One region of the Providencia sp. Marseille-Q8014 genome, then DNA from elsewhere that is predicted to be linked to it. Evidence: predicted binding sites of a transcription regulator. Region 1 holds the regulator's gene; each other region holds the start of a gene.
The links. Region 1 encodes PurR, which represses purine synthesis genes. Its sites were predicted from a motif close to CANGCAAACGTTTGCNTG; they were not measured.
Positions count from the first base shown of each region.

Region 2: a site for PurR is predicted at 1,516-1,533, ahead of cvpA (colicin V production protein). Genes of this name have one in related genera too.
Region 3: a site for PurR is predicted at 4,762-4,779, ahead of purH (bifunctional phosphoribosylaminoimidazolecarboxamide formyltransferase/IMP cyclohydrolase). Genes of this name have one in related genera too.
Region 4: a site for PurR is predicted at 3,473-3,490, ahead of glyA (serine hydroxymethyltransferase). Genes of this name have one in related genera too.

Region 1 covers NZ_CBCOPT010000001.1:2,511,532-2,519,887, reverse strand. The annotation lists gene punC (purine nucleoside transporter PunC) at 1-658, opposite strand, end outside; gene punR (DNA-binding transcriptional activator PunR) at 782-1,687, shown strand; gene purR (HTH-type transcriptional repressor PurR) at 1,688-2,713, opposite strand; gene cydH (cytochrome bd-I oxidase subunit CydH) at 2,995-3,078, shown strand; gene sodB (superoxide dismutase [Fe]) at 3,156-3,734, opposite strand; gene ACWPW6_RS11045 (Grx4 family monothiol glutaredoxin) at 4,238-4,585, shown strand; gene rnt (ribonuclease T) at 4,692-5,333, opposite strand; gene gloA (lactoylglutathione lyase) at 5,452-5,859, opposite strand; gene ACWPW6_RS11030 (DUF1289 domain-containing protein) at 6,030-6,269, shown strand; gene slyA (transcriptional regulator SlyA) at 6,813-7,247, shown strand; gene ACWPW6_RS11020 (outer membrane lipoprotein) at 7,746-8,213, opposite strand.
Region 2 covers NZ_CBCOPT010000001.1:1,755,007-1,763,362, reverse strand. The annotation lists gene purF (amidophosphoribosyltransferase) at 1-943, opposite strand, end outside; gene cvpA (colicin V production protein) at 958-1,461, opposite strand; gene dedD (cell division protein DedD) at 1,641-2,315, opposite strand; gene folC (bifunctional tetrahydrofolate synthase/dihydrofolate synthase) at 2,321-3,610, opposite strand; gene accD (acetyl-CoA carboxylase, carboxyltransferase subunit beta) at 3,603-4,586, opposite strand; gene ACWPW6_RS07655 (DedA family protein) at 4,739-5,425, opposite strand; gene truA (tRNA pseudouridine(38-40) synthase TruA) at 5,473-6,288, opposite strand; gene ACWPW6_RS07645 (aspartate-semialdehyde dehydrogenase) at 6,288-7,298, opposite strand; gene pdxB (4-phosphoerythronate dehydrogenase PdxB) at 7,393-8,356, opposite strand, start outside.
Region 3 covers NZ_CBCOPT010000001.1:434,840-443,195, forward strand. The annotation lists gene ACWPW6_RS01885 (YjaG family protein) at 1-258, shown strand, start outside; gene ACWPW6_RS01890 (HU family DNA-binding protein) at 459-731, shown strand; gene ACWPW6_RS01895 (DUF1481 domain-containing protein) at 821-1,444, shown strand; gene purD (phosphoribosylamine--glycine ligase) at 1,677-2,960, opposite strand; gene purH (bifunctional phosphoribosylaminoimidazolecarboxamide formyltransferase/IMP cyclohydrolase) at 2,980-4,569, opposite strand; rRNA gene ACWPW6_RS01910 (16S ribosomal RNA) at 5,379-6,918, shown strand; tRNA gene ACWPW6_RS01915 (tRNA-Glu) at 7,053-7,128, shown strand; rRNA gene ACWPW6_RS01920 (23S ribosomal RNA) at 7,480-8,356, shown strand, end outside.
Region 4 covers NZ_CBCOPT010000001.1:1,623,956-1,632,311, forward strand. The annotation lists gene ACWPW6_RS07070 (NAD+ synthase) at 1-1,247, shown strand, start outside; gene glnB (nitrogen regulatory protein P-II) at 1,260-1,598, shown strand; partial or broken gene hmpA (NO-inducible flavohemoprotein) at 2,044-3,246, opposite strand; gene glyA (serine hydroxymethyltransferase) at 3,596-4,849, shown strand; gene ACWPW6_RS07090 (3-phenylpropionate MFS transporter) at 4,930-6,081, shown strand; gene suhB (inositol-1-monophosphatase) at 6,328-7,131, opposite strand; gene trmJ (tRNA (cytosine(32)/uridine(32)-2'-O)-methyltransferase TrmJ) at 7,256-7,987, shown strand; gene iscR (Fe-S cluster assembly transcriptional regulator IscR) at 8,094-8,356, shown strand, end outside.

The DNA.
Region 1 (8,356 bases):
CTAACACGTTACCACTATAGATACGTGAACCCAGTAGTTTTAAAAACGAAATAGATTCTTGGTCATGGGAATCCACCGTCATGTCTTTTGAAGGATTCTTTTTCAATAACAGGGTTGGAATTAACAATAAAATACCAACAGCCATTAAGACAATAAAAATAATTTCCCAATTATAATGTTCAAGAACCCATGCACCTAATAACGGTGCTAAAGCCGGAGAAAGAGCCACTAAAGGCATAATCGAAGCAAAGACTTTTTGAGTGCTCGCAGCATCATAGCGGTCAATGACCAGAGCTTGCCAGAGCACAGCCGCACTACAGACGCCAACCGCCTGTAAAAAACGCAAAATAAGGAGTTGAGTCGCATCCGTTACCCATAAAATGCCTAAACAGCTCACAATGAATAACGATAAACCTGCGATCAATATCGGTTTGCGTCCCAGTTTGTCAGATAATGGCCCCCACAAAAGTTGTGCAAAGGCAAAACCAGCTAAGAAAATGCTCAAAGAAGCACTAATCGCACCTTCAGAAGTGTTTAATGCCGTTTGCATTGAACCAAATGCAGGCAGGTACATATCGATGGCTAAAAAACCAAGCATACTCAAACCAGCAAGGTAAAGCATAAAGCCTGGGGAGTTTTTTGTCGCAGAATTTGTCATGGAAGCTTACTTATCCAGAATTTACATAATTGTTAACAGAGACTCTATTTTATAGGTTGTATTTTTACATTGTGAAACGGTAATATTTGGAATCTGCTATCAAAATTTTTGAAGGGTATCATTATGTGGTCAGCTCATGCTCTAGAAGTTATTGATGCCGTTGCAAGAACGGGAAGTTTTAGTGGCGCTGCGGAAGAACTGCATCGTGTTCCTTCTGCAATTAGCTATACGGTTAAGCAAGTAGAGGAATGGCTTGCTGTACCTATCTTTGAACGTCGTCACCGCGATGTTGCCTTAACTGAGGCAGGGGAGATTTTCATCAAGCAAAGTCGCTCCGTTATCAAAAAAATGATACAAACGCGTCACCAATGTCAACAGGCAGCAAATGGTTGGCGAGGGCAGTTTAGTATCGCGGTAGATTGTATTGTCAAACCTCAGCGAACAGAGCAACTGATCTTAGATTTCTATCGTCATTTTCCTGATATCGAATTATATATTCATCCTGAAGTGTTTAACGGCGTATGGGATGCACTCGCCGATGGGCGTGTTGATGTTGCGATTGGTGCGACGCGCGCTTCACCCATCGGAGAGCGTTATAGTTTTCGTGATATGGGGTTTATGTCATGGCGTTGTGTGGCCAGTCCAAACCATCCTCTGGCACAGCTAAAAGGAAAATTGACAGACGATCAAATGCGCGAATACCCAAGTTTATGCCTTGAAGATACCTCACGTAACTTGCCGAAAAGAGATACATGGGCATTAGATAATCAGCGGCGTTTAGTGGTGCCTTTTTGGGAAAATGGTATGACATGTCTTGTTAATGGCTTATGTGTTGGCATGGTACCTGAGCACCGAGCAAAGCCCTTTTGTGATGAGGGGAAATTAGCCCAATTGCAGCTATCTCAGCCATTCCCTCCGAGTCCTTGCTGTTTAACGTGGGTGGAAAAGAATACATCACCGGCGTTGAGTTGGTTACTTGAATATCTTGGGGATAGTGAAACACTCAACGCCGAATGGTTAGCGCCTTAATTAACGACGGTAGTCAATAAATGGTCCGTCAGCAACAGAACGACGCTCAACTAGGCGAGGATGGACTTCAATCGTTTGTGCATCTTCGCGCTTGTTCACAATACGATCAAGCAGCATAGCGAATGCCATCTGGCCTAGACGCTCTTTAGGCTGGTGGATAGTCGTCAACGCGGGAGTAAAATAACGCGCATTGCGCACATTATCATAGCCAATGATAGAAATGTCTTGAGGAACACGCAATCCCATCTCATCCGCAGCGCAAATTGCGCCCATCGCCATAATGTCACCGCCACAGAACACGGCAGTAGGTTTTTGCTTATTGCTTAAGATCTGCATCATTGCTTTATAACCAGATTCTGGTTCAAAGTCGCCTTGCACGATCCATTCATCACGTAAAGTCACTTTCGCTTCTTCCATGGCTTTTTTAAAACCCGTCAGTCGACCAATACCGGTGTTGCGTTCTAAAGAGCCAGGGATCACGCCGATGTCACGGTGACCACGATCAATTAAATAACGACCTGCGAGGTAACCGCCATGAAAAGAGTTATCAATGATACTGTCGGTAAAATCACCACGGGAAGTGCCCCAGTCCATGACGACCATAGGAATATTGCGATAATCTTCCAGCATATGGATTAGTTTATCGGGATATTCAGAACACATGACGAGTAGCCCATCAACACGCTTTTGCGCAAGCATTTGTAAGTAAGCTTGTTGCTTACCTAAGTTATTATGAGAGTTACATAAAATAAGGGTATAACCTTTCTCATAGCAACTATTCTCGACTGACTCAATCACTTCAGCAAAATAAGGCGCCTCACTTGATGTCGCGAGTAGGCCAATTGATTTTGTATGATTAACTTTCAAACTACGAGCAACAGCACTCGGTGAATAGTTGAGTTCTTTTATCGCAGCCCAAACAGCCGCTTTAGTATCATCAGCTACGAAGCGCGTTTTGTTTATTACATGGGATACGGTTGTGGTGGAGACGCCAGCGCGCTTCGCCACATCTTTAATCGTTGCCATGGGAAAAAAAAACTCCTGACCAATAATCGGTCTTGTTATGAATTCTTATTAAAAAATTACCTAATATTACCTACATATTGAGGCATAGTGCCTTAACTGGCAATAATTTAGCGATTAGTTATCGATTTTGTCTGATCTAGCGCAAAAACAAAAGAAATAATTGATGTTATAACCTGTGATATAGACACTGGTTTTTATAAATCGTCATGTCATACTTATTTAACCATGTATAAGTTATGGTTATTTTGCTGGTTAACTGTTCGTTATGATGAGAGGGACTCATGGATACAGATTTTAAATTTGGACTATTAGCAGCGTTAGGTTCTTTGGCTGTGATCATTGCTTTTGCAGTACATATTTTTTAATTTTACTGTTTAATTAAAGGTGAAATTAAGAAGGGCGAGTATTGACTCGCCCTTTAGCTATTCTCTAAAGAAAATGATTAAGCGAGGTTTTCTTCAACGAATTTCCAGTTGACTAAGGCCCAGAAGTTCTCTAGGTATTTAGGGCGCGCATTACGGTAATCAATGTAATAAGCGTGTTCCCAAATATCGACAGTGAGGATAGGTTTATCATCACCAGAGATAGGGGTTGCCGCATTTGATGTATTCACAATAGCTAAGCTGCCATCGGTTTTTTGAACCAGCCAAGTCCAACCGGCACCGAAATTTTTAATCGCAGCATCTGTGAACTGTTGTTTGAATTCAGCGAAAGAACCAAAAGCTTTATTAATGGCTTCAGCAACTTTACCGGTTGGTTCTCCACCCGCATTTGGTGCTAAGCAGTGCCAGTAAAAAGTATGGTTCCAAACCTGTGCGGCGTTATTAAAAATACCCGCATCTGAAGTCTTGATGATCTCTTCCAGTGATTTACCTTCGAAAGCCGTACCTTTGACTAAATTGTTGAGATTAACAACATAGGTATTATGGTGTTTACCATAGTGATACTCTAAGGTTTCTTCCGAGATATAAGGTTCTAGCGCATTTTTAGCATAAGGTAGAGCGGGAAGTTCAAATGACATTGCGTACTCCTTGTTTGCGTTTAAAACAACACATATGGGTGTGGTGCTCATAAAAGTGAGCAAATAATTTAATACGTATATCTTGCTATGAGTTATACACGAACCGAACGTTCATGCGGTCTTGCTTATTCTTTAATAGATTAATAATAGCATGAGATGCTTGCCGAGTTATAGGCATGGATATTCTGCGTCATATATTACCAAATTTTTTCAACAAAAACACCTTAAAATCATAGAGATAATTATCTTAATCAATAGAGTTTAAGATCGCGCTTTTCTGCCTTGCTGAAGGAAGTTCGTGTAACTTAAAACGGGATTCTAGAAAAAATCCCTTTTTCCAGCTTGGAGTGCTATAGTAATACCCCTGTAAAACTGGCATATTGTATGAAACAATCACGTTTTAACATTCCGGTCAAATATTCTAGCTTAGTCGCCATCGTTGAGAAAATGGCTGACGATGGCGACTGACTGCAAATCAGCACCCATGTTCTAAGGAAGTAAAAATGACGACAATTGAAAGAATCGAGCGCCAAATTAAAGAAAACCCAATCCTTCTGTACATGAAAGGCTCTCCTAAGCTCCCTAGCTGTGGTTTTTCTGCTCAGGCAGTTCAAGCTTTATCTGCTTGTGGTGAACGTTTCGCTTATGTCGATATTCTGCAAAATCCAGATATTCGTGCAGAACTACCAAAATACGCTAATTGGCCAACTTTCCCACAATTATGGGTTGATGGTGAGCTAGTAGGCGGTTGCGATATCATCATGGAAATGTATCAGCGCGGTGAACTCCAGTCACTGATTAAAGAAACTGCTGATAAGTATCGCTCTGCGGATGAGACTCGTGCGGAGTAAGTATCTGCTTAGTTAAGAACGCCGAGTAAATCTAAAAAACCGTATTAGCCCCATAGGTTAAGCTAATGCGGTTTTTTTGTATCTTAAGGGGCTTAAGGGGGCGGGGTTACTCTTGCTCTGCGAGTGGCCAACCACCTAGCTTTTTCCATTTATTTACTAATTCACAGAACAACAGTGCGGTACGATTCGTATCATATAAGGCCCCGTGAGCTTGCTTGCCATCAAATGGAATACCCGCTGTCACACAAGCTTTCGCTAAAATCGTTTGTCCGAAAACCAGACCACTTAATGCCGCAGTATCGAATGTGGCAAATGGGTGGAATGGATTACGTTTTAAGCCTGCACGTTCAGCTGCATTCATGACAAAACTATGATCGAATGTCGCATTATGAGCAACAATAATGGCTCGATTACAATCGGTAGCTTTCATCCCTTTGCGTACCATTTTAAAAATAGCGTGCAAAGCGTCGTATTCACTAACTGCACCACGTAATGGGTTAGTGGGATCAATGCCGGTGAAGGCTAAAGCTGTTGGTTCTAAATTTGCTCCCTCAAAGGGTTCTACATGAAAATGTAAGGTCTCATCAGGGGATAACCAGCCGTCTTTATCCATTTTTAAAGTAATGGCGGCAATTTCAAGTAGGCCATCCGTTTTGGCGTTAAACCCACCCGTTTCCACATCAATGACGACAGGATAGTATCCTCTGAAGCGGTTAACGAGTGCATTGGGATTATTTTTATCAGACATTAGGTTTTTATATTAGGTTTCTGGTTAGTGGCTATTATGCCAAAGCCAAAAAAATTTTGCAGATAAACTAAAACTAGGCAGGAAGCACACTGCCTAGTGATTCACTCATCAAGGTAAATTAATTACCTAGGCCTTTACTGGCACTTTTATTTTCAATCAACTCGATTTTGTAGCCATCGGGATCTTCAACAAAAGCAATAATCGTGCTGCCCCCTTTTACAGGGCCTGCTTCTCGAGTGACGTTACCACCCGCGTGACGAATATCTTCGCAGGTTTGAGCAACATTATCGACACCAAGCGCAATATGGCCAAAGGCGGTTCCCATCTCGTAGCTATCAACACCCCAGTTATAGGTTAGCTCAATGACTGCACCTTCACTTTCGTCACTGTAACCGACGAATGCCAACGAATATTTATACTCAGGGTTTTCACTGGTACGCAGTAGACGCATACCCAAAACCTTAGTATAAAAATCTATTGAACGCTGCATATCTGTCACACGTAACATAGTATGTAGTAAGCGCATAAAGAACTCCCTTAAAAGTAACTAAGTGAAACTGAATCGTTTAACGATCAATATAACGCACCTATAGGATCGAACACAATGAAATAGGTTTATTTATTAACCAAATAGTAGATATAATCTAATTCATGGAGTATATCATTAATGGGTGTTTTTAGTTAGGTGATATCAATATGGCGGAGCAACTCGAGTTTTTTGAAATTCAAAGCCCTTGTCGTGGAATTTGTCAAACCAATGAACAAGGTTATTGTCGAGGCTGTTTTCGTTCGAGGGAAGAACGCTTTCAGTGGTTAAAATTTACAGATAGCCAAAAACGCAATATTCTACGTTTATGTCGCCAGCGCTACCTTCGTTCAATCTCGGTTAAAACACAAAAAGATGAGCCACCTTCAACGCAACAAGAGTTGTTTTAGTCGATATCTAAACTGAAATAGAGAGTAACTATTTTAAAAAGTAAATTTTATTCGAATATAATTAATTTCAATTCTAATTAATTCAAAAAAGTTAATAACCACACATATTCTTCAATTAAATTTTAGTTATTCAAAATAATTATTAAATAAAGTGTCAGTGATTAAAAATAGCATGATTTTAAGAATAACTATATTTAATTGTTTTTTAAGAAGTAATTTGGAATTGTCTTTTTTATTGTTAATTGTAATTACTATAAGGGTTAAAATAGATAGATTTGAAAGAAGAGTAAGGCTATTCTTATTAACAAGATAATTGAGAGTTCATATTAGTGAATAAAATGATATTTAATATATAAGAAAGTTGAATTTGATTTATGATGGAAATCACAAATCAAATGATTGACTATGACCATAAATGGGTATTTATCATGGTTATTTTTAATAATTAGTTGTCATAGCGAGAGGGAGTGAATATATAATTTAAAAAATAATTTATTGGTTGTATATTTGTTAGGCAGAATAGTGTTATATAAGGAGGGAACATTGGAGTCACAAATAGGAACTGATTTATCACGTGTGGTACGCATGTGGAGATCACTCATTGATCATCGTTTGAAACCGCTTAAGTTAACGCAAACGCATTGGATTACATTGCACAATATTAGTCAATTACCACCTGAACAGTCTCAAATTCAACTCGCAAAAGCTATCGGTATTGAGCAGCCATCATTAGTGAGAACACTTGATCAGTTAGAAGAAAAAAAACTGATATCTCGACACACTTGTGTCAATGATAGACGTGCGAAAAGAATAAAGTTAACGGAGGAGTCTGAACCTTTTATTAAGAAAGTAGATGAAGTTATTGATAACACACGGAAAGAAATTTTAGGCAATATATCTCAAGATGAGCTTGGTCAATTATCCGTTCTATTGTTAAAGCTAGAAAAAAATATCTTAAGATTACAAGGAGATTTGTAGTTAGAGTTTAATAATAAATTAAGTGTATTATTAGTGTTTCAATTATTACAGCAGAATTAATTTTCTATTTTGCTGGGGCCATTATTGTTCTGAGTTTTTGCTAAATAGATGTTTTTTGATATTTAATTATTGATTAAGCTTATTGTTTAGTAATAACTCGTTTTTAACTAAATTGACCAATTAAAGATGAAAAGTTATTCAAAGCGGTATTCATGACAAGCTTTAGTATTCATAAACTTTTGTAAGATTAACTGGTTTTTAAGGAATAAGTCACACAGAGCAAACAAACAATAAATCAAATAGGATTGGCAATTGATGGTGGTAAATCACTTATACATTATCAATCGGTTATTAGAATCCAAGATGATGTAAATACAAATTAGGTGAGTATATAGACAACTAGAGGTATGAAGAGGCTATACGGAAATAGTTTATAAATTCCCTAAGATAAAAAGTATGTTCACCGGTAGGGTACCGGTGAACATATACTCATTATTATTAACGTGGTGATACAGTGACTGTGCCGCCACTATTTGCAATCATGACACGTTGGCCAGAGCGGAAAACACTTGGATCTTGTTTTTGAACAACGACGATATTTTTACCGCTATCAAGACGAATTTCTAATTGTACACCTTGGCTCTTATTCAGCGCACCTTGAGCTTGTTGGCCGGCTAAGCCACCCGCAATTGCTCCCGCTGCGGTAGCAAGCGTTTTACCAGAACCGCCACCAATGGTATTACCCAATAGGCCGCCTAGTACTGCACCACCAATCGCACCGATAACATTTTCATCTTCACCAGCTTGGATGGTAATAGGGCGTGCATTCAATACAGTACCGTAAGTTACAGTCTGTACTTGTTTAGCGTCTTTAGCTGAAATAGTATCACCAGAAAGTGTACTGGTATTGACACAGCCAGATAATACAATGACTGCTACAACACCGACGAAAACTTTCTTAAGCATAATTACTCCTATGAGACTTGCTGTCTGTGGCACTAACATAGCATTGGATAGTTGTTTTAACCATATTCGCAATATGAATGTTACATTTGGGTCAAGTTAAAACGGGTATAAGACTACTGATTCTGATTTAAACAGAGTGTAAA
Region 2 (8,356 bases), 760 kb from region 1:
GAGCGATTTCTAAGGCAATATCACAAGATGTTTCAGGAATTGGGATGACGACATCAATTTGCAAATCTTCCCACTCACGCGCAATTTTCGCGCCAAGCTTTTGCCCCATGCGTAACCTAGCATTATAAACCGATATTTTATCGATAAATGAATCTGGGCGAGCAAAGTAGACATACTCAAATAAGCAGGGGGTTAATTGAGGGTTTTCTGCACATTGGCGCGTATACAACTGCCCTTGTTCTGTCACATAAACCGCTTCACCAGGTGCTACATCACGTAAGAATTCAAAGCCTAACGTATCAAGAGCAACACTTTCTGAAGCAACCATGTACTCTTGCGCGCCATTTTCTAATACGCGACGTCCTAAGACCAATGGGCGGATACCATAAGGGTCACGAAACGCTAACATTCCATGGCCAATAATCAGTGCAACACAAGCGTATGCCCCACGTAATCTTTTATGCATCTCTGCAACCGCAGTGAAAACATTATCTGGCTCCAATGGAAAATGATCGAAGCGATCCAATTCATAAGCCAAGATATTCAATAGGATCTCAGAATCTGAGGTGGTGTTAACATGGCGACGAGCGGTTTCAAATAAACGGCGCGTAAGTTCATGCGCATTTGTCAGATTACCATTATGAGCAAGGGTGATACCAAAAGGCGAGTTCACATAGAAGGGCTGTGCTTCCGATGCGCTCGAGCTTCCTGCGGTTGGATAACGTACATGACCAATACCCATACAACCTTGTAGTCGAAGCATATGCCGCGTTTCAAAAACATCTTTTACGAGGCCATTCGCTTTACGTAAACGAATATTATTTTTGCCATCAATGGTAGCAATCCCTGCTGCATCTTGCCCACGGTGCTGTAACACCGTTAAAGCATCATAAATTGATTGGTTGACCGGTGTTACACCGGCGATACCGACAATACCGCACATTTAGTCTTTCCTCATCAGCCAGACGGAGAAATATTCTCCGGTAGGAAACTTGACGCATTTTGCAGGTAGTCAAAAAACCACCTGATTATATGACTGAACTGCGGAATAAGTTCTGAACGTTGCCAATCCTCACTTTGAGGTAAAGGTGTAAAAGTATCGAGAAAAAAGAGTAATGCCGATACAATCAATACCCCACGCAACGCTCCGAAGCAGATCCCCAGAACACGATCTGTACCCGATAAGCCAGTTTTTTGAACTAGAGAACTAATTACATAGTTAACTACTGCCCCGACAATTAATGTAGCAATAAACAAGGCAGCGATAGCGATGCCATTTCTCACGAGTACATCCTCAAAGCGTGTAAAATATTCCGCCAAATAAGGATAAAAAGTACTCGCAACAAAAAATGCACAGCCCCATGTAACCAGCGATAACGCCTCTCGAACAAACCCACGGATCAGGCTTACCAGTGCCGAGAAGCCAATGATGGCAATAATTGCGTAATCTAACCAGACCATATCTTATTCCAAAATTCGCACCCACGGCAGTGGCTGGAGTGCATTCTAACAGAAAACGAAAACGTTTGCGTAACCAATTTACATACAATTTAAAAAAACCAACAGCGAAAAGAAAAATTCTTCTTCGCCGCTGTAATTGATTAAAAGCTCAAGCTTTTTATGATATTCCTATTTAAGCATCATGGTTTAAAAGCCCTAATCTCACCTTGTAAACCGGTTATTGACCTCAATTCAGGTAAAGCACTTTCTAAACGCTGCCTTGATGCTTCTGGTCCAACAAAGATCCGTGTCAATTGCCCATTAACAGGTCGAGAAGGTACCGTATAAACCTGATATCCTGACAATCTTAATTTAGCGACAATTTCCTCCACTTTTGCAGAATTTTTCAACGCACCCAGTTGTACCACAAACGCTTTGCCTTGCGGTGCCTGAACTTCAGGTGGTGCCTGAACTTCAGGTTTAGGCTCCGGTTTTGGCTTAGGTTCTGGTTTAACTTCAGGTTTCGGCGTTGGTTTCGGCTCAGGCTTTGGCTCCACCTTTATTGGCTGCTCAGCAGGAATAGCCGGCACGTCTTGAGCTGTGGAAGCTGATTGACTTTGTTGTTGCTCCTGCCTTTGCTCAGACAGCGCTTCTGACAACATCGCTTCCGATGCTTCTCCAGATGCGGCATTTTGTGTCAGTGGTGCAATGGCTTCAATATCCTGCTCATCACCCGGTTTCGGTATAATAGGAATGGCCGCAAATTCATTTTCATTATATTTCTTATCACCATCCAGTAACGCCGGTAATACAATGATCCCCGCCGCCACTAATACAATGGCACCGACAAGACGATTCTGAAATTTACTTGCCACTGACTCTATCCTTTTGCTTTTTCTAACAACATCATCACATGTGCGACAGTATGAAACGAACCACAAACAATAATGACATCCTCATCCGTCGCATCAAGACAAGCTTTCGCCCATGCATCATCAACAGAATCAAACACCTGTGGAGATTCAAGATACTGGCTCAACTGTGATGCAGGGGCTCCACGAAACTCCGTCAGCGGTGCCACATACCAATCTGTCACTTGCTCAGATAAACACGCTAATGTGCCTTGAATATCTTTATCGCCAAGCATACCGACGACCGCTCTCACCCTACGCCCTTGCACGGTGGGTAACTGTGCTAAACGCGTAACCAGATAACCTGCCGCATGCGGGTTGTGTGCAACATCCAAAATCATCAAGGGTTTTTCATTAATTATCTGAAAACGCCCAGGCAGCTGTGCTGATTTCAACCCTTCATGTATTGCTTGGTCGGTCATTTTATCGGCCAGTGTGCGATCAATCTCTTTCAAGCAGCAGATAACCCCTAATGCCGTTGCTGCATTCGCTAGCGGTACATTAGGCACAGGTAAATTCGACCACTGGCATTGATGACTGTGCCATGACCAGCTGTTATTTTGCTGTTCGAAGGACCAGTCTTTGCCGCGACGAAACAGAAGAGTTCCTATTTTATCCGCATATTCACCGATAGATTGAGGCATATCCGGTTCGCCAACCACGCCATAACGGCCACCACGAAAGATACCGGCTTTTTCATGACCAATATGTTCTCGGTCTGATCCCAGCCAATCCGTGTGGTCAAGAGCAATACTGGTGATTGCGGTTACGTCTGCATCCACAACATTCGTTGCATCTAATCGCCCACCTAAACCCACTTCCAAAATCACAACATCTAAAGCAGCCTGTTTAAATAGTTTCAGAGCAGCTAACGTGCCGTATTCGAAGTAAGTTATTGAGGTATCGCCTCGGGCGGCTTCAATATCTGCAAATGCGCGGCAAAAATCAGCCTCCGACAGCTCTGCACCTTGAATACGTACCCTCTCAGTATAGCGAACAAGATGTGGTGAACTGTAGACCCCAACTTTCAGGCCTGCTGCCATCAAGATAGATTCAAGCGTATGGCAAGTCGTTCCTTTTCCGTTGGTACCGGTGACGGTGATAACGCGGGGTGCTGGTTGCGTTAATGCCATTTTACGAGCGATTTTTCCAACTCGCTCCAGCCCCATATCGATATTTTGACTGTGCAAGTTTTCTTGATAAGAAAGCCAAGCCTCCAATGGAGACTCGGCATTAGGTATTGAAAATGGATTATTCATCATCTTTTTTATGCTTAGCAGAGTCCTTTACTTGCTCAGGAGCATCGATGACAACATCGTCATTAACGATATCGATTTTCACATCCTTTTCTTCAACGACCAAAGAAACGTCAGAGGTGTTAAAGCTTGGTTTGTTGGTTAACATAGCGAGCACATCTGCTAATGTGTCACGCATTTCAGGACGACGAACAATCATGTCGATCGCCCCTTTCTCTAACAAGAATTCACTACGTTGGAAGCCTTGAGGCAATTTCTCACGAACAGTCTGTTCAATGACACGCGGGCCGGCAAAACCAATCAGCGCTTTAGGTTCTGCGACATTGATATCACCAAGCATCGCTAAACTGGCTGAAACACCGCCCATAGTCGGGTCAGTTAACACTGAAATATAAGGCAAACCACGCTCTTGCATTTTGGCTAAAGCGGCGCTGGTTTTTGCCATTTGCATCAGTGATAACAGTGCTTCTTGCATACGCGCACCGCCACTCGATGAAAAACAAACTAATGGGCAATTATCTTCTAGGGCTTGTTCAACGGCACGAACAAAACGTGCACCTACAACGGAAGCCATAGATCCACCCATAAAGGAAAATTCAAAAGCAGCCGCAACGATTGGCATATCTTTTAACGTTCCTTTCATCACAACGATAGCATCTTTTTCACCGGTCTCTTTTTGAGCCGCCGACAGCCTATCTTTATATTTTTTTGAATCACGGAACTTAAGAACGTCTTTTGGTTCAAGTTCACTACCTAATTCTGTGGTCGAATTTTCATCGAGGAAGGTTTCAAGACGCTGGCGTGCATGAATACGCATGTGATGATCGCATTTAGGGCACACTTGTAGATTACGCTCGAGTTCCGCCCCATACAGGACTTGCCCACAGCTATCACATTTAGTCCAAACACCCTCTGGGATGTTGACTTTGTTTGATTGGGTCAAGTTACCTTTTTTTAATATTTTTTCAATCCAGCTCATTAATGGACCTTTTCGTCTGATTGATTTCTGGCTATTCCGTCAGGGTAACTGTCGTAAAGATTACTCAATTCCTTCAGGTAAAACGCCAGTATGTTATTTTGTGCCATTAAACCACAATGAAACTTCACTGTGGATAAAAACTTTTTAATCCGTTATGGATTACCATTTTTTTGTGCAGTTACACGTTTTTCTTTTGCCGCTTTACGGCGATGACGAATCACTTCAATCACCCCCGGAAGAATTGAGATAAAGATAATAGCCACTATCAATAATTTCAAATTCTGTTGTACGAAGGGTAAGTCACCAAACAGATAACCTGCATAAGTGAATGATAATACCCATAATAACGCACCTGTCACATTATAAAAGGCAAAATGACGATAAGACATTTTTCCCATTCCCGCAACAAATGGTGCAAACGTTCGAACAATAGGCACAAAGCGCGCTAAAATAATGGCTTTACCACCATGCTTTTCATAAAAAGCATGTGTTTTTTCTAAATAAACACGTCGGAAAATTTTCGAATCAGGGTTCTTAAACAATTTTTCGCCGAAAATTCGTCCAATCGTGTAATTAACCGCATCACCAATAATCGCTGCTGTAATCATTAATGCGACCATTAAATGAACATTTAAATCGTTGCTATCGAGTGCAGAAATTGCCCCCGCGACAAAGAGTAGTGAATCCCCAGGCAAGAATGGTGTTACCACTAACCCCGTTTCACAAAATAAGATCAGAAATAAGATACCGTATACCCAAGTTCCATATTCAGCAACTAACTCTGCGAGATGGACATCGATATGCAAAATAAAATCGATTATAAAACTGATAAACTCCATAAAAACCCTCATTATGAATAGCATCCGTGCTATGTATAAAATTAGATTTACATCAGTTCGTCTGCTAAGAAAACCGGCCCCATGGTATTTTGAGGCAAGGCAAATTTTTCAGGATAATCCACTGCAACTAAATACAAACCATCAGCCTTCGCAGTTGCTGCGGCTTTTGTTCTGTCTTTAAGTTCTAGCAATTCAGCCATCCAGTTAATATCCTGATTTCCGCAACCAATCTCCAGCAAACTTCCCACAATATTTCTGACCATATGGTGCACAAAAGCATTTGCTTTAATATCCACCACAACATAATTGCCGTGGCGAGTCACTTGCACATGCATCACGTTACGCCAAGGGGTTCGTGATTGGCACTGCACTGCTCTAAAGGACGTAAAATCATTTTCTCCCAGTAGAGCTTGTGCCGCTTCATGCATTCTTTTTTCATCAAGTGGATAGTGAAAATGCGTGACTCCACTCGATAAAATGGCAGGACGATAACGATGATTGAAAATCACATAACGGTAGCGGCGTGCCGTCGCGCTAAACCTTGCATGAAATTCGTCATCAACAGGCTGACACCAACGAACCGCAATATCCTCTGGCAAATGGGTATTTACCCCCATTGTCCAAGCAGCTTCTTTGCGAATGACAGGTGAATCAAAATGCACCACTTGCCCCGTTGCATGCACACCTGCATCTGTACGGCCTGCACAAAATACATGAATAGGATGGTTCGCCACTTTCGATAACGCTTCTTCAAGGCAACCTTGAACGCTCTTTACCTCTTGTTGACGTTGCCACCCATAATAACGACTGCCATTGTATTCGATGCCTAATGCAATACGAGACAACTGCGTTGAATCTGACATCAGTAAAACAGCTCCTGAGCCAGCTTTTCAGCGGTTTCAACGGCCATTAATGCACCACCAAAGCGTACATTATCGGCAACAGACCAAAACTGTAAAATTTCAGGCATACCATAATCGTTACGGATACAGCCAATGCTTAAGTAATGATTACCAGAAGCTTCAGTCACCTGAGTCGGGTAATCCCCCTCCTCTGAGACCTGAATATCCTCAAAACGTTCAAGTTCATCTTGAGCTTCTTCAACACCTACCGGACGTAATGTCTCCAGATATACCACCTGTGCATTTCCATAGAATACAGGAGACTGGATAAAGCTCACCGCAACAGGGATCCCTTCATCTTGCAAAATTTTACGTACTTGATCGACCAAACGGCGCTCTTGTTGCACACTCCCTGCGGTATCCGCCAGCATTGGCAGCATATTAAATGCTAATTGTTTATTAAATCGCCCCTCTTCCGCTGGGATACCATTTAACAAACGTGCACTTTGTCCCGCCAACTCATCCACCGCCGCTTTACCATAAGAAGAAACAGACAGCATGTTAGTTAACGTGATACGTCCAAGGCCTGCGGCCTCAATCAATGGTTTGATCGCACTTAATAATTGACTGACATAGCTATCTGCTAACGAAATAATATTTCGGTTGCGATAATCCGCAAGAACATGTGGATTGACGCCGGGAACCACTAACGGCACATCTGGCTCAAGTGCAAATACACCACTCGCATCAATCACAATACAGCCTTCTTGTGCAGCAAGCTCTGCATATCGCAAACTCGCTTCTTCCCCAGCAACAAAGAAAGCAATTTGAGCTTGTGACCAATCAAAATCGGCAGCATCTTGCACCCTGTAGCTTTTACTATTAAAACGAATGCTCTCCCCAGCCGTTCGTTCGCTCGCTAACAGATGTAATTCGCCAACAGGAAATTCGCGTTCTTGTAATAGTGCTAAAATAGCTTCACCAACAGCACCGGTGGCGCCTAATAACGCAATATTCCAACCTTCAGTCATTGCTGTTTCTCCAAAAAATATAACTATTAAATGAAATCATCCATACGTATTAAATGAAAGGCAATATACCCCTTTCTCGTAATATTTAAGAAGATCACTTAATCAAATGTGCATTAAAACCCAGTGCGGTTAATTGAGATACCGTTTGTGGATCATCACAACTGACTGTCAAAGATGACCATTCACGACGTTCTTGGTAGTGTTTTCGTAGCTTGTCAAATTCACCAGGTATTGCGGCGACTTCACGTAATGCTGCGTCATCACGACGCACATCATACACCAGATGCACCAACCTTTTGAGTTGGCTTTGCGTTAATTTACCCTGAAAAGTGATAGCACTCATTTCAGGAATAGGTAGTAGCGACGCCAGTGCAATACTATCCGGCTGCCCCAAAAATTGGCAATAAGCTTCATAGACTTGCGTGGTACCGCGGGCTTTACCTTCAAGAGTATAGCCGGCAATATGCGGTGTGCCGATGTCAACCCACTGCAATAATTCTGTATCCAGATTAGGTTCAGGCTCCCATACATCTAACACGACACTTATTTTTTTGCCTTGCTTTAACAAAGCTAATAAGGCTTGATTATCAACTACTTCACCACGGCTAGCATTAATTAAAATGGTGCCGTCACGTAAATGAGATAAACGCTGAGCCTCCATTAAATGGTATGTCTTATCGGCGCCATCCATATTCAGCGGTGTGTGGAATGTCAGTACATCTGCTTCATTCAACACGGTTTCTAAAGGTAAAAAGTCTCCTGTGTCTCCACTTCTCGCGCGGGGAGGATCACACAATAGTGTTTTGACCCCCCAAGCCGATAATCGCTGAGCTAGGCGACCTCCAACATTTCCGACCCCAATAATTCCTACCGTTTTGTCACGTAAATCAAAATGATCACGCTCAGCTAACATCAGCAGTGCCGAAAAAACATATTCCACAACCGCAATCGCATTACAGCCCGGTGCTGACGAAAATGCGATATTGGCTTCATTAAGCCATGCCGTGTCGACATGGTCGAAACCGGCCGTGGCAGTACCAACAAATTTTACTGGCGTT
Region 3 (8,356 bases), 2.1 Mb from region 1:
GAGACCCTGAGTCATGCTATTGCGGTTAGTGAAGTGTCGATTCGTACCGTTGCTATGCTCGAAATGACGCAAGCCGGAAAGGAAATGTCAGAGCAGGAACTAAAAGAATTATCCTCTGTTGAGGAGGAATGGGATATCCAGTGGGAAATTTTCCGTTTACTGGCTGCCTGTGAAGAGCGAGACTTAGAGTTAATTAATGGATTAAAAGCTGACCTCCGCGAGGCGGGAGTCAGTAATATTGGCATTGCAATCAGCTAATTTTCGCGTTTTCATTGATAAAACGTGACTTAGAGCAGTAATGCTGATGACTAAGACTTCACATTTGCCCCTAGACTGGTCTACATTTAGGGGCAAGAAGAGAAGTGGCTATCGGGGGCGTGTATCAGGGGCTGTCAATTTGGCATATCCGACGCACTCGATGCTTTGCAAACGATAAACACACTGTGTAAGGATAATTTATGAACAAGACTGAATTAGTTGATGCTATCGCAGAATCAGCAGATCTGACTAAAGTACAGGCAAAAGCAGCATTAGAATCAACACTGAATGCTATCTCAGAAACGCTGAAAAAAGGCGAGCAAGTACAACTGGTCGGTTTCGGTACTTTCAAAGTCAGCCACCGTGCAGAGCGTACCGGTCGTAACCCGCAAACTCGCGAAGAAATCACTATCCCAGCAACTAACGTTCCTGCTTTCTCTGCCGGTAAAGCACTGAAAGAAGCGGTAAAATAAGAAAGTTGCAAACAAGAATTATCAGGAGGGGGAGACTACGACCCCTTTTGTTCATTCGGAAAGGGTTGCTGGTATTGGGAGCACTCTCAATGCTCAGCGCCTGTTCTTCTCGCTCTAACTTCCCTGAATTTAGTGCAAGTGGATTTATCGCTGATAATGGCGTAATCCGTATGTGGCGTCTGAACGATGCTAAACATGATCCTCAAGTGCTAATGGTGGTTTACAGCCCCTATAAAGGCACCGATACCTCAGTTAATTTCTTTGAATACCGTTCAGGTCAGCTTTGGCAAATCCGTAGCCAGATCTTAAATGCAGGCGAACAAGAAATCATGGAACAGCTTCGCTTTGATAAAAACGATGATGTCGTTTTTATGCAACGCGTAGAAAAAGATCGCAAAACAGCCCTGTCGTCTGATGATATTATCCGCTGGCGTTTTGAAGCGAAACGTATTCTCGATATTAATACAGCCCTAGTTGTTGGTGATGTTAAGTTGTATCAAGGTCACTGGTCACAAGACAAAGTGGTTACTTGTGAAGGCGATACCAAAAAAGTCATCTTTGAGCCTTATGCTCAGAATTGGTTAGAAAATCGGGCAAAGGTGTGGCATAAACAATTAAATATTGCTTGGTTGGAATCGCCCGAAGGAAATCAGCTTTTGATGGTAGCAGATACGGATTTTTGTCGCTGGCAACCTAGTAAAGATTCATTGTAATCTCACCGCTTGTCGTCTTTCGCATTCTCACGTTGTTGGCTTCAGCAACTCACCCCCAGTCACATACCTGTGTATACTCCTGAAGATAAGTTACTGTGCCGCCTAGTTAGGCAACGAAATACTGAGAGCTTTTGTCTGTTAGAAACAAAAACAGAAATACAATAAAAAAGCTGATAAAGCGGTTTTGTTGAAACCTGTTTATCAGCTTAATGGACTGAGTTTTTTGTGGTCGTTACTTCAAACGTGCAATGGCACGATAGCCAATATCTTTACGGTAAAAACTGCCATCCCAATGGATATTTGCCGCGGCTTGATAGGCTTTTTGCTGTGCTTGAGCAATATCATTACCGAGGGCTGTGACACACAGTACGCGCCCGCCAGCCGTTACGACATCGCCATCTTTCAGTTTTGTTCCCGCATGGAACACTTTGCTATCTGTCGCTTCTTCGGTTGGTAAACCGAGGATCACATCACCGTTACGATAGTCGCCAGGGTAACCACCCGCAGCAATAACAATGCCTAATGCAGGGCGCTCATCCCATGATGAACCCTTACCTGCTAACTCACCTTTTGCGCCAGCAAGACATAATTCAACGAGATCAGATTGTAGACGCATCATAATTGGCTGAGTTTCAGGATCACCAAAACGGCAGTTAAACTCGATAACTTTTGGATTGCCTGCTTTGTCAATCATGAGTCCTGCATAGAGAAAACCTTGATAGCGATGACCTTCTGCATCCATCCCTTGCACTGTTGGATAGATAACTTGTTCCATAACGCGTTGGTGGATCTCATCTGTCACAACAGGAGCGGGGGAATATGCCCCCATACCGCCGGTATTCAATCCGGTATCACCATCACCAACACGTTTGTGATCTTGACTGGTTGCCATAGGAATAACATTTTCACCATCCACCATGACGATAAAACTGGCTTCTTCGCCATCAAGGAATTCCTCAATAACGATACGATGACCTGCATCACCAAATGCATTACCCGCAAGCATATCCTGTACGGCATCTTTAGCTTCTTCGAGCGTCATCGCGACGATCACACCTTTACCCGCAGCAAGTCCATCGGCTTTAATTACGATAGGGGCACCGACTCTATCTAAGTAGGCTAATGCTGGTTCTACCTCGGTAAAATTTTGATAGGCAGCGGTTGGGATATTATGGCGAGCTAAGAAGTCCTTAGTAAAAGCCTTAGAGCCTTCTAGCTGAGCCGCTCCTTGAGTCGGCCCAAAAATGGTTAGGCCTGCTTTTTGAAATGCGTCAACCACCCCAAGTACTAAAGGCGCCTCAGGCCCAACAATGGTTAAGCCAATTTGCTTTTCTTTTGCAAACGTTAATAAACCATCAATATCAGTTGCAGAAATAGCAACATTTTCCAGTGATGGTTCTAATGCAGTACCTGCATTACCTGGAGCGACATAAACTTTATCTGCAAGCGGAGATTGTGCCGCTTTCCACGCTAAAGCATGTTCGCGGCCGCCACCACCAATAATTAAAATATTCATACTGTTACCCCACGTTAAATTAATGGCGGAAATGACGCATATTCGTGAAAATCATGGCAATACCATGTTCGTTAGCGGCATCAATGACTTCGTTATCGCGAATAGAGCCTCCAGGCTGGATCACGCAAGTGACACCAACTGCTGCTGCTGCATCAATACCATCTCGGAATGGGAAAAAGGCATCGGATGCCATTGCACAACCTGCGACTTCTAAGCCTTCATCGGCGGCTTTGATACCCGCTATTTTGGCTGAGTAGACTCGACTCATTTGGCCTGCACCAATTCCAATTGTCATATCGTTTTTGGCATACACAATCGCATTGGACTTCACAAATTTAGCCACCTTCCAGCAGAACATAGCATCTTTTAATTCACGTTCAGTCGGTTGACGTTTTGTGACTACACGTAGCTCATCGGCCTGAACCATGCCTAAATCACGATCTTGTACTAGCAAACCGCCATTAACACGTTTGAAATCTAGCCCCGCAATAGGTTTATTCCACTCTCCACAGGTCAGAACTCGAACATTTTGCTTTGTTGCTAATATAGAAAGCGCATCGTCTGCAACGGTTGGCGCGATAATGACTTCAACGAATTGACGTTCAATAATGGCTTCGGCGGTCGTTTTATCTAGCATACGGTTAAATGCGATAATGCCACCAAAAGCCGAAGTTGGATCGGTTTTAAATGCACGTTCATACGCCGCGTGGATGTTGTTACCGATTGCAACACCACAAGGGTTAGCGTGTTTGACTATCACACACGCAGGCTCTTCAAAAGATTTTACGCATTCCAAAGCGGCATCTGTGTCCGCTATATTATTATAAGACAATGCCTTGCCTTGGATCTGTGTCGCTGTTGCGATAGACGCTTCTTGAGGATTTTCTTCTATATAGAAAGCGGCATCTTGATGGCTGTTTTCGCCATAGCGCATATCTTGTTTTTTAATGAAATTTAAATTCAAGGTACGAGGAAAGCGTCCGGAGGGCTGTGTTGTATCACCATAATAAGGAGCGACTAGCTCACCAAAATAGTTAGCAATCATGCTGTCATACGCAGCGGTATGTTCGAATGCTTTAATTGCAAGGTCAAAACGTGTGGACCAATTTAATGAATTATCGTGATTATCGAGTTCTTCTATGATTTTTTCGTAATCGAGGCAGTTAACAACAATCGCGACATCTTTATGGTTTTTAGCCGCAGAGCGAACCATTGTTGGCCCACCAATATCGATGTTCTCAACAGCATCTTCTAAAGTGCAATTAGGTTTGGCAACTGTTTGTGCGAATGGATATAAATTTACAACGACCATATCTATCGGCTCGATAGCATGCTGTTGCATGATAGCATCATCTATACCTCGGCGGCCTAAAATACCGCCATGCACTTTAGGGTGTAGTGTTTTTACTCGCCCATCCATCATTTCAGGGAACCCCGTATAGTCTGAAACTTCGGTAACGTTTAACCCTGACTCTGCAAGCAGTTTTGCGGTTCCACCGGTAGAGAGCAGTTCAACACCTCGCTGAGAAAGCGCCTTAGCGAATTCAACAACACCTGTTTTATCAGAAACACTGAGAAGGGCACGACGAATAGGACGAAGCTGTTGCATGAGATAGATCCCTTGGATAAGAAAGCAATAAAACCGTAAGAGTTAGTGGAAAGAGTAAAATGACTCTTCTTATATATATCTATTGTGTGTTGCCATCGCTTAAATGCATCAACATCGTAATAGATAGAGATAACCTACTAACAATTTCAGAACATAAAAACAAAATCAACGATGAATTTTCAGGCTAATTGTAACGCAAACGTTTGCGTAATGCGCGTTATATTTTAATTATTTTTATGATTGTGGATAACATTGTGAATAAGACTGTATAAGGGGGTGTTTTGCTGTGGAATGCATCAATCAAACAAAAAAGTGAAAAAAAGAGTTGCCAGAATTTCCTGACTCCCTATAATGCGCATCCGTTGTCACGACAAACCGCTTCGGTGGTCAGGTTGAAAAAGAAACCCTCGTGATGACTGAGGTGAAAAAGAGAGAAAAAGTTGAAAATAATCACTTGACTTTCTGACAGAAAAACGTAGTATACGACACCTCGCGACAACAACCTAAACGGTTAATATCGAAAGATAAAGTCGCAACGCTCTTTAACAATTTATCAGACAATCTGTGTGGGCACTCACAGGACACTATCAAAAAAATATTTGATTTTAAGTCTTGAAGAGTGACTAACACGTTAATTCATATATGAACTAACAATGTGCAATTCGATTGTGGAAGGATAACGCGAAGGCGAGTGAGCATTTCCGAGACAGTACTGAGGTACGGCGAGGAAAGCGCAGCGAAGCCGACAAAGTTAGCCGAACAGAAGCGAATTGATAAACAGTTTAATTCTTTGAGCATCAGACTACTTTTAATTGAAGAGTTTGATCATGGCTCAGATTGAACGCTGGCGGCAGGCCTAACACATGCAAGTCGAGCGGTAACAGGGGAAGCTTGCTTCCCGCTGACGAGCGGCGGACGGGTGAGTAATGTATGGGGATCTGCCCGATAGAGGGGGATAACTACTGGAAACGGTGGCTAATACCGCATAATCTCTAAGGAGCAAAGCAGGGGACCTTCGGGCCTTGCGCTATCGGATGAACCCATATGGGATTAGCTAGTAGGTGGGGTAATGGCTCACCTAGGCGACGATCCCTAGCTGGTCTGAGAGGATGATCAGCCACACTGGGACTGAGACACGGCCCAGACTCCTACGGGAGGCAGCAGTGGGGAATATTGCACAATGGGCGCAAGCCTGATGCAGCCATGCCGCGTGTATGAAGAAGGCCCTAGGGTTGTAAAGTACTTTCAGTCGGGAGGAAGGCGTTGATGCTAATATCATCAACGATTGACGTTACCGACAGAAGAAGCACCGGCTAACTCCGTGCCAGCAGCCGCGGTAATACGGAGGGTGCAAGCGTTAATCGGAATTACTGGGCGTAAAGCGCACGCAGGCGGTTGATTAAGTTAGATGTGAAATCCCCGGGCTTAACCTGGGAATGGCATCTAAGACTGGTCAGCTAGAGTCTTGTAGAGGGGGGTAGAATTCCATGTGTAGCGGTGAAATGCGTAGAGATGTGGAGGAATACCGGTGGCGAAGGCGGCCCCCTGGACAAAGACTGACGCTCAGGTGCGAAAGCGTGGGGAGCAAACAGGATTAGATACCCTGGTAGTCCACGCTGTAAACGATGTCGATTTGGAGGTTGTGCCCTTGAGGCGTGGCTTCCGGAGCTAACGCGTTAAATCGACCGCCTGGGGAGTACGGCCGCAAGGTTAAAACTCAAATGAATTGACGGGGGCCCGCACAAGCGGTGGAGCATGTGGTTTAATTCGATGCAACGCGAAGAACCTTACCTACTCTTGACATCCAGAGAATTTAGCAGAGATGCTTTAGTGCCTTCGGGAACTCTGAGACAGGTGCTGCATGGCTGTCGTCAGCTCGTGTTGTGAAATGTTGGGTTAAGTCCCGCAACGAGCGCAACCCTTATCCTTTGTTGCCAGCGATTCGGTCGGGAACTCAAAGGAGACTGCCGGTGATAAACCGGAGGAAGGTGGGGATGACGTCAAGTCATCATGGCCCTTACGAGTAGGGCTACACACGTGCTACAATGGCGTATACAAAGAGAAGCGACCTCGCGAGAGCAAGCGGAACTCATAAAGTACGTCGTAGTCCGGATTGGAGTCTGCAACTCGACTCCATGAAGTCGGAATCGCTAGTAATCGTAGATCAGAATGCTACGGTGAATACGTTCCCGGGCCTTGTACACACCGCCCGTCACACCATGGGAGTGGGTTGCAAAAGAAGTAGGTAGCTTAACCTTCGGGAGGGCGCTTACCACTTTGTGATCCATGACTGGGGTGAAGTCGTAACAAGGTAACCGTAGGGGAACCTGCGGTTGGATCACCTCCTTACCATTGAAGTGTTCTTGTGAAGTGTTCACACAGATTGTCTGATGAAAAGTAGAGCAATAGGCTATACGTGGGAGACTTACCAAAAGGTAAGACTTGCATGAAATAGGCCACAACATGGTTGTGCAATATTTCGTGTCCCCTTCGTCTAGAGGCCTAGGACACCGCCCTTTCACGGCGGTAACAGGGGTTCGAATCCCCTAGGGGACGCCAATTGCGCCGATATCGAGTGAAAGACGATGTCCTCAATAATGATTAAACTAATTCACTGAGTTAGTTTAACAATTATGCTCTTTAACAATCTGGAACAAGCTGAAAATTGAAACAACGCACATTGTTTATCGCTTAAACAATGTGAGAGTCTCTCAAAAATCTCAACGCGAATGCTGTTTTGTCATGATGGCAACTGTAATGAGCGAGCAGTGTGAAATTCAAGGCGGACAGCGCACAGCAAGCGCAGCGTACATGGGTACGTGAGCATTGCGAGCACTGCCCAACGCAGAAGTTCACCACGCGCAGCCATTACCGGTCAGAACGACACGAAAAGACACCTTCGGGTTGTGAGGTTAAGCGACTAAGCGTACACGGTGGATGCCTAGGCAATCAGAGGCGATGAAGGACGTGCTAATCTGCGAAAAGCGTCGGTAAGGTGATATGAACCGCTATAACCGACGATGTCCGAATGGGGAAACCCAGTGCAATTCGTTGCACTATCGTTTGATGAATCCATAGTCAAACGAGGCGAACCGAGGGAACTGAAACATCTCAGTACCTCGAGGAAAAGAAATCAACCGAGATTCCCCTAGTAGCGGCGAGCGAACGGGGAGCAGCCCAGAGTCTTAATCAGCATCAGCATCAGGAGAACGGTCTGGAAAGTCCGGCAGTAAAGGGTGATAGCCCCGTATCCGAAGGTGTTGGTGTTGTGAACTCGACGAGTAGGGCGGGACACGTGTTATCCTGTCTGAATATGGGGGGACCATCCTCCAAGGCTAAATACTCCTGATTGACCGATAGTGAACCAGTACCGTGAGGGAAAGGCGAAAAGAACCCCGGCGAGGGGAGTGAAATAGAACCTGAAACCGTGTACGTACAAGCAGTGGGAGCACCTTTTAGGTGTGACTGCGTACCTTTTGTATAATGGGTCAGCGACTTATATTCTGTAGCAAGGTTAACCGTATAGGGGAGCCGTAGGGAAACCGAGTCTTAACTGGGCGATTAAGTTGCAGGGTATAGACCCGAAACCCGGTGATCTAGCCATGGGCAGGTTGAAGGTTGGGTAACACTAACTGGAGGACCGAACCGACTAATGTTGAAAAATTAGCGGATGACTTGTGGCTGGGGGTGAAAGGCCAATCAAACCGGGAGATAGCTGGTTCTCCCCGAAAGCTATTTAGGTAGCGCCTCGTGAACTCATCTTCGGGGGTAGAGCACTGTTTCGGCT
Region 4 (8,356 bases), 890 kb from region 1:
TTTCCGCGGGCAATAAATCCGCTGTTATCGATTTTAAAGGTTATCGCATAGGCTTACTCATTTGTGAAGATATTTGGTTCGATGCCCCTGTTGATGCCATTAAACAAGCTGGCGCTGAGTTATTATTAACGATTAACGCATCTCCCTATGATCGTCATAAAGAACATATTCGTAGTGATTTGCTGGTCGCTCATTGCCAACGCACACAGCTGCCAATTGTCTATTTGAACCAAGTTGGCGGTCAGGATGAACTGATTTTTGACGGCGCGTCTAAGGTTTTGGCCAGTAATGGTGATATGACTCATCAACTCATGGAATTCGAAGAACAAGTGGTGAACTGCCAGTTCAACGAACTCAGCATCGTGCCTATGGAAAAGTTACCTCCTGTATTGTCGCCTGTTGCTCAGGTTTATCAAGCACTCGTTATGGCAACTCGTGACTATATTAATAAAAATGGTTTTAATGGCGCGATACTTGGCTTATCGGGCGGGATCGATTCAGGTCTTACCGTTGCGATTGCAGTGGATGCAATTGGTCAGGAGCGTGTTCAAGCCGTCATGATGCCATTTCGTTACACGTCAGAAATGAGCATTCATGATGCGAAAGAGCAAGCTGAACTGCTGGGAGTTGAATTTGATATTGTGTCAATTGAGCCTATGTTTGATGCTTTTATGGCACAGCTTCAACCAATGTTTGAAGGAACGCAAGTCGATACCACAGAAGAAAACTTACAAGCGCGTTGTCGTGCAGTTATTTTGATGGCAATGTCAAATAAACGTCGCCGTTTAGTGCTGACAACCAGTAATAAGAGTGAATCTGCTGTTGGTTATTCGACTTTATATGGTGATATGGCGGGTGGTTTTGATGTGCTAAAAGATGTGCCAAAAACATTAGTTTTCGAGCTAGCACAATACCGTAATACCGTGTCTCCAGCGATCCCACAACGCGTGATCGATAGACCACCTTCAGCGGAATTAGCGCCGGGGCAACTCGACCAAGATAGCTTACCACCTTATGATATTTTAGATGCATTGCTGGAAGGCTATGTAGAAAAAGATTATTCTGTCGCACAACTGATTGAACAAGGTTTTGATGAGGCGATTGTGCGTCGCGTTGTGCGCCTTGTCGATATTAATGAATATAAACGCCGCCAAGCACCTGTTGGGCCTCGCATTACGGTGCGTAACTTCGGGAAAGATCGTCGTTATCCAATCACGTCGGGTTTTGGCCGTAAAAATTGGTCATAACAGGAACTATTTATGAAAAAAATTGATGCAATTATAAAACCTTTCAAACTGGATGATGTCCGAGAAGCCTTAGCTGAAGTTGGGATTACTGGTATGACGGTAACCGAAGTGAAAGGTTTTGGTCGTCAAAAAGGCCATACTGAATTATACCGTGGCGCAGAATATATGGTGGATTTCTTGCCAAAAGTTAAAATTGAGATCGTTGTGCCTGATGACATCGTTGAAAACTGTGTCGAAACGATCATGCAAACGGCTCAAACAGGCAAGATTGGTGACGGCAAAATTTTTGTCTATGATGTTGCTCGTGTTATCCGAATTAGAACAGGGGAGCAAGACGAGGAAGCGATTTAATCAGCAACCCTCATCTTATTTTGTGTCATCACCTTGTGCTCTTCTTTTGCGGGCCCTAGTGACATACTTGTGTATGTTCTTAGGGATCCGCACCATCAATATCCCGCGGAAGCATTATATTTTTCAGGCGTTGTAACGCTCTCGAAGCCCTATTATCGTTGTATCAATCCCTCATTGTGTAACTCGTGATTTCTGCCATTGAGCTGGTTTTGTGTGTGCTCGCACAGCTCTTTTTTATGGCTATTTAGCGATACATCACCCCTGTTTTATCGAAGCCAACGCTCAGGAAAATAATGGTAGAGGGGATTGAGTGTGGGGAAGGGAAGGTTAATCTGTCAAGCAGTAAAAGATATCGCTGGTTTGATAAAAGGCGGTAATGGCATAAACACAGGAATGGGATTAGAACAGTGTTTAATATGCGAAACCATTACCGCTAAATTTTAAATTAGTTTAAGGATAGGACTTTGTGAGGGCCAAAACACTCATAATGAATATTATCTTCAGATATCCCCATTTCAATCAATTGCTTACCAATGTATTGCATAAAACCAACGGGGCCACAAAAATAGAAGTGCATATTCGGCTCTACAAGCCACTCTTTTACTTGTGAAAGATCCATCAATCCACTGAATTGATAGTCGAAACCTTGCTTATCTTCTGAACGAGGCTGATTAAACCATACCGCAGAGTGACTGTTTTGATGATGAGTTAAATGCTTGTTAACTTCATGCTGGAACGCATGAACCGCACCATTTTCCGCTGCGTGTAGCCAATTGATTTGTGCCTCATGGCCTTCTTTTGTTAACTGATTGAGCATACTCAACATTGGTGTTAAGCCGACCCCCGCAGAAATTAACGTGACTGGGGTTTTATTATCAATATCAATGAAGAAATCGCCACATGGTGGCGCTAAGTAAACAATATCACCTTCATTGAGATTTTGATGGATATGGTTAGAAACAATACCTTTATCTTCTCGTTTTACAGCAATACGATAGCTGCGACCATTTGGTGCGGTCGTGAGTGAATATTGGCGGATCTCTTGATTGGCCAAACTATCATCATTGATATAGAGGGTAATATATTGCCCCGGACGATAATCAGCGACAGGTTGACCATCGACAGGTAAAAATTCAAAACTCGTGATGACATCACTTTGTGCTTGTTTAGCGGCAACTCGGAATTCACGTAAGCCTTCCCAACCACCGACTTTATCGGCATTTTGACGATAAATCTCCGCTTCACGGTGGATAAAAATATCAGCGAGAACACCATAGGCTTTACCCCACGCATCAAGGACTTCTTGGCCTGGGCTGAGTAATTCATCAATAGCGGCCAGTAAGTTTTCGCCAACAATTGGGTAATGTTCAGGTTTGATGTTTAAACTTGCATGTTTTTGCGCGATTTTTTCTACCGCAGAAATTAACGCTTCTGGGGTTTCAATGTGTGTTGCATAAGCACAAACAGCATTAAATAACGCCTCGCGCTGTGAACCGTTACTTTGATGCGTCATGTTAAAAATATCTTTTAGCTCAGGATGTTGCTTGAACATTCTTTCATAGAAGTGAGCCGTTAATTTTGGTCCTGTCGCAGCAATGGCTGGAATGGTTGATTTAACAATGGCGATAGTTTGGCTGTCTAGCATACAGGTTCTCCTGAAATAATTTCATTAGAAGATGAATTTTTATAACATGCATTTTCAATACAACTTATAACTTTTAATACACAATGTAAATAGGTCTATTACAAAAAGAGTTGAAAAATAGAGGCTTTATAAAATCAGATAGAAAAAAACAGTATTTAATGTTTTTACAGTGTGAATATGACTGATTTTATCTCGATACAACCGAACTCTTTTTAGGGCAATTAAAATATATGCAAACGTTTGCGTATATTTTTTCTTTAGGGCTATCACCCTGAAGAAAAAGAGTTTACACTGTGTGCTATTGCGATAGTTTTGTTATCAACTTATTGAATGGCTGAGGCAGGAGAAGCGAATGTTAAAGCGTGAAATGAATATTGCAGATTATGATCCACAACTGTGGGAAGCAATGGAGAAAGAAGTTCAACGTCAAGAAGAACATATTGAATTAATTGCTTCAGAAAACTATACCAGTCCACGAGTTATGCAGGCTCAAGGATCTCAGCTAACAAATAAATATGCCGAAGGTTATCCGGGTAAGCGTTATTATGGTGGGTGTGAGTATGTTGACGTGGTTGAGCAGCTAGCAATCGACCGTGCAAAAGCGCTGTTTGGTGCAGACTATGCAAACGTACAGCCTCACTCAGGTTCACAGGCTAACGCAGCTGTTTATATGGCGTTACTGCAACCCGGTGATACCGTATTAGGTATGAACTTGGCGCACGGTGGTCACTTAACGCATGGCTCACCAGTTAACTTCTCCGGTAAGCTGTATAACATCGTTCCTTATGGTATCGATGAAAGCGGTAAAATCGACTATGAAGACATCAAAGCACAAGCTCAGAAACATAAGCCAAAAATGATCATCGGTGGTTTCTCTGCTTATTCAGGCATTGTTGATTGGGCTAAAATGCGTGAAATCGCAGATAGCATCAATGCTTACCTATTTGTTGATATGGCTCACGTAGCGGGTCTAATTGCAGCAGGTGTGTATCCTAACCCTGTTCCTCATGCACACATCGTAACGACAACAACACACAAAACCTTGGCGGGTCCACGTGGTGGCTTAATCTTAGCGAAGGGTGGTGATGAAGAGCTGTATAAAAAACTAAACTCCGCAGTATTCCCTGGTTCTCAAGGTGGTCCGCTAATGCATGTGATTGCGGGTAAAGCGGTAGCACTGAAAGAAGCGATGGAGCCTGAATTTAAAACGTATCAACAGCAAGTTGCTAAAAATGCGAAGGCAATGGTAGAAATTTTCCAGCAACGCGGCTATAAAGTAGTGTCTGGCGGTACTGAAAATCACCTATTCTTAGTTGATTTGGTTGATAAAGATATCACAGGTAAAGATGCAGACGCAGCATTGGGTCGTGCGAATATCACGGTGAACAAAAACAGTGTTCCTAACGATCCTAAGAGTCCATTTGTTACCTCTGGTATTCGTGTAGGTACACCAGCCATTACGCGCCGTGGTTTTAATGAAGCGGATGCGCGTGAGCTGGCGGGCTGGATGTGTGATGTTCTGGATAACCTCAATGATGAAGCGACCATTGAAAGTACCAAACAAAAAGTATTGAATATTTGCGCAAAATACCCAGTTTACGCATAAAATTAAATTAATTTAATTTTTTAAACCCGCTTCTACACGTTGGTAAAAGCGGGTTTTTTGCATTGAAAAAAGGAGGAATAATGGTAATCCCATCAACTCGCTGGCTGGCGATTGATTATTTTACCTATTTTTTCGCTTACAGTATTTTTCTACCATTCTGGCCTATATGGTTACAGGGGGAGGGAATTGATGCTGAAATGAGCGGGATACTGTTGGGGGTTGGACTCGCTGCACGTTTCCTTGGTGCAATGTTCATTACACCGATGGTAAAGGATCCATCAAGCCTCATTAATGCATTAAGAATATTGGCGGCATTATCGTTGTTATTCTCTGTCGCTTTTGCGTTTGGCTCCCATTGGGCATGGCTATTTTTTGTCATGGTTGGATTTAATTTATTTTTTGCACCATTGGTGCCACTCGGTGACTCATTAGCGGGAACATGGCAAAAACAATTTCCATTCGATTATGGACAAATTAGGCTTTGGGGCTCCATTGCTTTTATTATTGGCTCGATAGTTATGGGCTATTTTGCTGATATATTAGGTCATAAATCAATTATGGCGGCCTTAATTATTAGCTGTTTAGCGTTATTACTCACGACGATGTTAAAACCCGCCATCATGCCTAAAGGCGCCCCGATGGTTGCAGATGAAGATAAGGTGTCTTTTAAGCAACTTATTGCCGATAAAAATGTCGTTAAGTTTTTAATTTGCGTCACCTTACTGCAAGGTGCTCATGCAGCATACTATGGTTATGCTTCGTTATTTTGGAAAGAGGCTGGCTACTCAGATGTTGTGATAGGTCGATTATGGGCGCTTGGCGTTGTGGCTGAAGTGATTGTTTTTATGTTGAGCAAGAAGTTATTTCGCCGCTGGAGCTCGCGTAACTTACTTTTACTCTCTGCTGTGAGTGGAATTATCCGTTGGGGACTCATGGGGGCTTTCACTTCATTACCTATTCTCATTATCGTTCAAATATTGCACAGCGGTACTTTCACGGTATGTCATTTGGCGGCAATGCGTTTTATTAGTGCGCGCAAAGAGAATGAAATTATTCCATTACAAGGTGTTTATTCGGCATTAGCCACGGGGGGAGGGTTAGCGATTATCACTGTCATGGTGGGGGCTATTTATGAACGGGTTCCCGATCAGCATGGCATTGTCTTTTATTTAATGGCTCTTTTGGCAATTCCAGCTTTGTTTATACGACCAAAAATCGCTGCACACTCATAGAATCATACACTTAGGTATATTCGAGCCATATTGATAACAGAATATACTGTGATGAGAAAGTATCTGTGCATGAACTCACTACTCAGGATGCTAGGGCCATTATACCGTCGACTAATCAACACGAGTGCGATTTGGGGATGATGAGAGGAAAGGCAAGAAAATAGTGAGTATGACTTTAGACTTTGCTATAAATGAAAGACGTTGAGCGATGCTCAACGTCTTTTTCATCATGATACGACAACGCGATCAACGTTTTAATGCTTCTGACAGCTCTTCACGCATAACAGACAAAATATCTTTCACGATGCGTGGGCTACCCGCAACAATGTTACCTGAAGCTAAATAGTTATGGTTACCTACGAAGTCAGTCATGATGCCGCCTGCTTCACGCATAATTAGCTCACCACCCAAGAAATCCCAAGGTTTCAAACCAATTTCATAGTAGGCATCAACACGGCCAGCGGCGACATAGCATAAGTCTAAGGCTGCTGAACCTGTACGGCGGAAGTCAGCACAGCTATCAAACATTTTGCTCATGATATTCATGAACACAACGGAATGTTGTTTTTGTTTGAAAGGGAAACCAGTAGCAACGATTGCCCCATCTAATTCGCGAGCATCAGCACCACGCAGACGATAACCGTTTAATTGTGCACCTTGGCCACGAACAGCGCTAAATAACTCATTACGCATTGGATCGTAAACCACTGCAACTTCAGTACGGCCTTTAACACGAACAGCGATAGATACAGAAAAATGTGGGAAGCGTTTGGTGAAGTTTGTCGTACCATCCAGTGGATCAATTACCCATTGAATATCATCTTCTTTACCGAGTAATTCACCACTCTCTTCAGTAATGATGGTGTGCTCTGGGTATGATTTACGGATGATCTCGATAATGAAATGTTCAGCTTCACGATCTACATTGGTAACGAAGTCATTGGAACCTTTTTGTGAAATCTGGACATTGTCAGGCGTTTCATAGCTTTTAGCTATATGATTACCAGCCTTACGTGCTGCACGTATGGCGATATTAAGCATCGGATGCATGGGCTTTTTCCACTGGAATGTTAAAGAACGAAAAACATTGAGTGGGCGGATTATATAGATGTTCGTCACAATAAGCAATTTTGTGTTAAACTCTTGCGATTATTTTTTGAAAAACGACTAAATCATGTTAGACAATATCCGCATTATTCTTGTTGAGACCTCACACACAGGCAATATGGGCTCTACAGCCCGCGCTATGAAAACGATGGGGTTATCCAATCTTTATCTTGTTAATCCTCAAGTACAACCTGATTCACATGCCATTGCGCTCTCTGCGGGGGCCAGTGATGTCATTGGCCAGGCAACAATTGTCAATTCGTTAGATGAAGCATTAGAAGGGTGTCAGTTAGTGATTGGCACTAGTGCACGCTCACGGACACTCTCTTGGCCGATGGTTGCGCCACGTGAATGTGGAGAAAAATCAGTTGAGCAAGCGAAAACGGCGCCTGTTGCCATTATTTTTGGTCGTGAGCGTATCGGGTTGACCAATGAAGAATTGCAGAAATGTCAGTACCATCTCTATATTCCAACCAACCCCGAATACGGTTCTCTCAATCTGGCGATGGCAGTGCAGTTAGTCAGTTATGAAATTAGAATGGCATATTTAGCCTTAGATGAAAAAAATGCGGTTAACTCAGATTTGTCTGAGGTAGAATATCCCCCTGCACAAGATATAGAACGTTTTTATGTGCATCTTGAAAGCGTATTGAATGAGTCTGGGTTCATTCGTAAGGCACATCCGGGATTAATTATGAATAAATTAAGACGGTTATTTACCCGTGCTCATATTGAAACCCAAGAGCTACATATTTTACGCGGTATCCTGACGTCGATGGAAAAATGGGCTAAAAAATGAGTGGTTACTCCGTGCAGAATACTTGAGTAAATTAGTCAGGTAAATAGTTGACTAAATTAGTCGGGAATGTCACAATTGGCCTATATTTTACCACGGAGTATATGTTATGAGACTCACTTCCAAAGGACGTTATGCAGTAACGGCGATGCTAGATGTCGCATTACACTCTCAGACAGGGCCTGTGCCCCTAGCTGATATTTCTGAGCGTCAGGGAATTTCCCTCTCTTATCTTGAACAGCTTTTCGCTCGCTTACGTAAAAACGAGCTCGTGTCGAGTGTTCGTGGTCCAGGTGGTGGTTACCTACTTGGTCGAGATGCCGATCAAATTTTTGTTGCTCAAGTCATTGCTGCGGTTGATGAATCTGTTGA